Regions from separate parts of the Thalassospira lucentensis genome, predicted to be linked through region 2. Evidence: riboswitches for the same ligand, from Rfam matches in the RefSeq annotation. Region 2 holds a riboswitch; the other holds the start of a gene.
What was found. Region 2 has a riboswitch for glycine ahead of gcvT (glycine cleavage system aminomethyltransferase GcvT). Riboswitches for the same ligand answer to the same signal wherever they lie in the genome.
Positions count from the first base shown of each region.

Region 1: another riboswitch for glycine. It lies ahead of R1T41_RS10220 (L-serine ammonia-lyase); the one in region 2 lies ahead of gcvT (glycine cleavage system aminomethyltransferase GcvT).

Region 1 is NZ_CP136684.1:2,078,255-2,080,712, forward strand. Features, by position in the region: gene gpmI (2,3-bisphosphoglycerate-independent phosphoglycerate mutase) at 1-822, opposite strand, end outside; glycine riboswitch at 1,097-1,196, shown strand; glycine riboswitch at 1,200-1,325, shown strand; gene R1T41_RS10220 (L-serine ammonia-lyase) at 1,396-2,458, shown strand, end outside.
Region 2 is NZ_CP136684.1:960,693-963,150, reverse strand. Features, by position in the region: gene R1T41_RS05105 (hypothetical protein) at 140-724, shown strand; glycine riboswitch at 961-1,084, shown strand; glycine riboswitch at 1,088-1,190, shown strand; gene gcvT (glycine cleavage system aminomethyltransferase GcvT) at 1,248-2,360, shown strand.

The DNA of each region.
Region 1 (2,458 bases), 1.1 Mb from region 2:
AATTTCGCGTGCGCGGTCGGCGCGGAAATTGGTCATCAAAAGCCCGTCGCCATCTTTCATGCCGTTATAATCGCCAATTACGGTCGGCAGAACGAATTCATCCGTGGTATCGGCATCATAGGCCGCCTTGATCGCGGCTTCGGCACTTTCGGCGGTGCGGCCATCGGCGTAATTCTTGCCCTGCACCATCGTGAAATAGGCTTGGCTGACACGTTCCCAGCGGTTGTCGCGATCCATCGCGTAATAACGCCCGGTGACGGTCACGATTTCAACATTGGCATCGCCAATCAGGGAGCGGAATTTTTCAAGGAATTTGGCTGCACTCTTGGGCGCAGTATCGCGGCCATCCAGATAGGCATGGATTTTTACCGGCACACCGGCTGATGCGATGATTTTGGCAAGGGCTGCCATATGGGCCTGATGGGAATGCACCCCACCTTCGGACAGAAGCCCTGCGATATGACAAACACCACCGCTTTCTTTCAGCTTGGCGATGACCTTTTTGACCGTGTCGGTTTCGGCAATCAAACCGGTTTTGACCGCGTCATCAATTTTCGGCAGTTCCTGCATCACAACCCGACCGGCACCCAGATTCATATGGCCGACTTCCGAATTGCCCATCTGCCCTTCGGGCAGGCCGACATCCAGACCGCAAGCCTTTAAAAAGCCGGTCGGATTATTGGCATAAAGCGCGTCCCAAACAGGGGTATTGGCCAATGCAACCGCATTGTCCTTGCTTTCCTCGCGATAACCCCAGCCATCCAGAATGCACAGCACCACCGGACGCGGGCGCTTTACGGTATTTGATACAGTCACAATCATAATCCCACGAAGTAAGGTACACGAAATAAGGTAAAAGGCTGAATTACCGGTAAAGATGGTTATTTTCCGGTAATTTCACCATCCGTACAATGACGTCGGGCGCGGTGGGTCCGCCATCAGACGCTGCCAATCATAGCATTTTCAACGCGCAATCTATCATGAATGGAAGCATTGAACAGCCTTCCGGCCGGGTATTTTTTGTGCGGTTGCAAAGCTGCTTTTTGACAAGGCTTGCCACCTGCCTGTAATCTGGCATGCAACGGTGATACCTCGAATAACCGCGATGGGAGAGCCCGTTTTGATCCCGTGATCAGATCGGCGCCGAAGGAGCAATAGCCCCGAAAACTCTCAGGCAGATGGACCGTTGCGGATTGAGGCTCTGGAGAGAGAAAGCGGTACGGGGCCAACGCCCGGCACCATATTTCCACCGAAGGATGAAGCCATGTTGTCAAAGGCGGTTGTTTTTGGTGGCAGGGCGCACAATCTCAGGTCAAGGGACAGAGGGGGCAAGACACCGGTTCTATAACGTCGTGCGGCATTTTTCCGCATGACAAAGAGCCGTGGGAGGCCCTTTTGACCGAAGAAAACAAACAACGTCCGCAAGACGTTAACCTTTCCGTTGTTGATCTTTATACCATCGGGATCGGGCCATCGAGTTCGCATACCGTCGGTCCGATGCGGGCAGGCTATCGGTTCTGTCTGGAACTCGAAGCCCGGAACATTTTGGAAAAAATCGGCTCGGTAATTGTTGATCTTTACGGATCGCTTGCCCTGACCGGCAAGGGGCACGCCACCGATACCGCGGTGATCATGGGGCTTTCGGGGGAACGACCGCGTTCTGTTGATCCCGACCGGATCGCACCGACGATGGATGCGATTGACCGGGACCGCGAATTACAGCTTTATGGTCGCCATCCGGTTTCCTTTAACCGCGATACCAATCTTGTGTTTCACATGGCCGAAAGCCTGCCCGAACATCCCAATGGTATGCGGATCACCGCCTTCGACCATGATGGTATTGTTTTGCACAAACAGGAATATTTCTCGGTCGGGGGTGGATTTATCGTCTCGGGAGATGATCGTGGGGCGGAATATTCCGGCGATAACATAACGCTGCCTTATCCTTTTTCCTCGGCCGACGAATTGATGGCGATCTGCAAACAGGAAAAGCTGTCTATTGCCGAAGTCATGGCCGAAAATGAAAAAAGCTGGCGCGACCCCGCCGAAACCGAGGAATTCGTTGATCGCGTGCATCGCGCGATGATGGATTGCATCGAACGGGGCTGCAAGTCGGATGGTATTCTGCCCGGCGGGCTGAATGTCAAACGGCGCGCGCGTAAACTTTACCTTGAACTGACCGAACGGCCCGAAGCGGGGCTTAAGGATCCGTTGACCGTGATTGACTGGGTCAATCTCTATGCCCTTGCGGTGAACGAAGAAAATGCTGCGGGTTCGCGCGTGGTTACGGCGCCGACCAACGGGGCAGCAGGCGTCATTCCCGCCGTGCTGCGCTATTACGAACGGTTCGGGGCCAATGTCACACAGGGAAAAATACGCGAATTCCTGTTAACCGCGGCGGCCATTGGTTCGATTTATAAAAAACGCGCCTCGATATCGGCTGCCGAAGTCGGTTGTC
Region 2 (2,458 bases):
AATGACAGACACCATGCAAAGATGGATGTGGATGCATGTATTGGTGGCAATTGTTGTGAATGCACTGATTTCAAACGGAAGCGGGTTGTGTCGCCATATCGGAGCGAATAGACTGCGCGCGGCTGTGCCCGGATCGGGCATGACAGCGGATTTGACCAGTTCTATAGAGGCTTGGATGACGATTGCGAACGGACTGCGGCGTATTTGTGCATTGGGTTTGGTGTCGTTTGCCGGTTTCCTGGCGGCGTGTGGCACGTTCGAAGAGCAGCCGGTCCCGGCATGCCCGCGGGCCTTTTTGCCCAATGATACCGCCCGTCTGGTGCAGTTCAACGGTCAGGGCAGGGATCTGACCGATGTGATCCTTGAAGCCGAATTTGGCGGATATCTGGGCGATTGCGGCTATGACCTTGATGACAAGGTTCTGAACGTTGTCATCAGCCCGATCATCAATGCCGAACTGGGCCCGGCAGCACAGGGGCGCAACGCAAAACTCCAGTATTTCGTAGCCCTTAAGGACCCGTCCGGCGAGTTCATCCAGAAGAATCTGTTTGATGTCGACATGGTCTTTCCGAGCAATTTGAACCTGGCGCGGTATCGTGACGAGCAGGTGACCCTGAACGTGCCGCTGGACGATGTCTGGGCCGGTCCGGATTACGAGATTTACCTTGGTTTCCAGCTGAGTGCTGACCAGCTTGATTACAATCGACGCTTCGGAAAAAATTAATAATCCGGCCTATTATTCATTTTTAGTGAGTAATCAAATCCCGCCCGCATCGCGTGGCGGGATTTTCGTTTTTGGACAAAAGTTCGTTTCCGGTAATCCTCATACAAAATAATGGACATTTGCCGGAGGAGCCAAAAAAGGGCTTTTAATCCTCATACCAATGGGTGGGGTCGAAAGGATATGATTTTTGGGGCTGGTCTGGTCGGATTCAAATCCGTATAAGGGGGCATACCCAAATGATCCCCGTGGGAGAGTGCCACGGTCTTGATCGATGTGCGTGATTGCATCGATAGGGATTGCGCGGACGCCGAAGGAGCAACCACCCCGGAAACTCTCAGGCAAACGGACCGCGGGGAGATGGGACTCTGGAAAGCAGGCGGCATCAGAAATCGATGTGCGCCTCGCCGAAGATGTAAGCAGACCGGTGTCCAAACCGGCTGTGATTCTTTCAGGCTCCAAGACAGAGGGGGACGTGGTTGGCCACTGGTCGGCTATGTTTCGCAACGCCTGTCTGGAGACCTTGATGGCCGATCATCAAACCGAACTGCTGAAAACCGCCCTTTATGATTTGCATGTGGAACTGGGTGCCAAGATGGTGCCGTTTGCCGGTTATGACATGCCGGTGCAATATCCGCTGGGGGTGAAGGGCGAACATCTGCATACCCGTGCGAAGGCCGGTCTGTTTGACGTTTCGCATATGGGGCAGGTCCGCCTGACCGGTGAACATCGCGTGGCCGAGCTTGAAAAGCTTGTGCCCGGTGACATCGCGATCCTGAAACCCGGCCGCACCCGTTATTCCGCATTCACCAATGACGATGGCACGATTTTGGACGATCTGATGATCACCAATGCGGGCGACAGCCTGTTTCTGGTGATCAATGCCGCGTGCAAGGATGATGACATTGTCCATATGCGGGCCAATCTTGATAATGGTGTGGAGCTGATCGAGATTGATGACCGCGCATTGATGGCCTTGCAGGGACCGGATGCCGCCCGCGTGCTGGCACGGTTTGCACCGTCGGTTGCCGATATGAAATTCATGAGCTTTGCCGAGATCGATATTGCCGGTATCGCGTGCTTTGTCACCCGGTCGGGCTATACCGGCGAAGACGGTTACGAGATTTCCGTGCCGAACGACCGCGCCGAAGAACTGGCGCGCAAGTTGTTGGCCGAGGATGAGGTCGAGGCGATTGGCCTTGGCGCGCGTGATTCGCTGCGTCTTGAAGCCGGTCTTTGCCTGTATGGCAACGATATCGACACCACGACCACCCCGGTTGAAGGCGACCTTAACTGGATCATCAACAAGCGTCGCCGCGAAGAAGGCGGGTTCAAGGGCGCAGACATCATCCTTGATCAGCTTGCCAACGGGGCGGATCGCAAACGTGTCGGGATCAAGCCCGAAGGCAAGGCACCAGCACGTGAACATACGGCTGTCCTGAACAGTGACGGTGAAGAAATTGGCGAAATCACCAGCGGTGGTTTCGGCCCGACCGTGGATGGCCCGATTGCGATGGGATATGTCGCAATTGAATTTGCCGCCCCGGGTACCAAAGTCGATCTGATGGTGCGCGGCAAGGCCCGCCCGGCGGAAATCGTCGAGCTGCCGTTTGCACCGCACCGTTATTATCGCGGCTGATCGCCAGAACGGATCGGGCGGGCGGCGCGACGTTGCCCTTCCGGGATAAAAATAGCGGAACAACCGGAACAACCGGGAAGCCGCAAAACCGGAACATC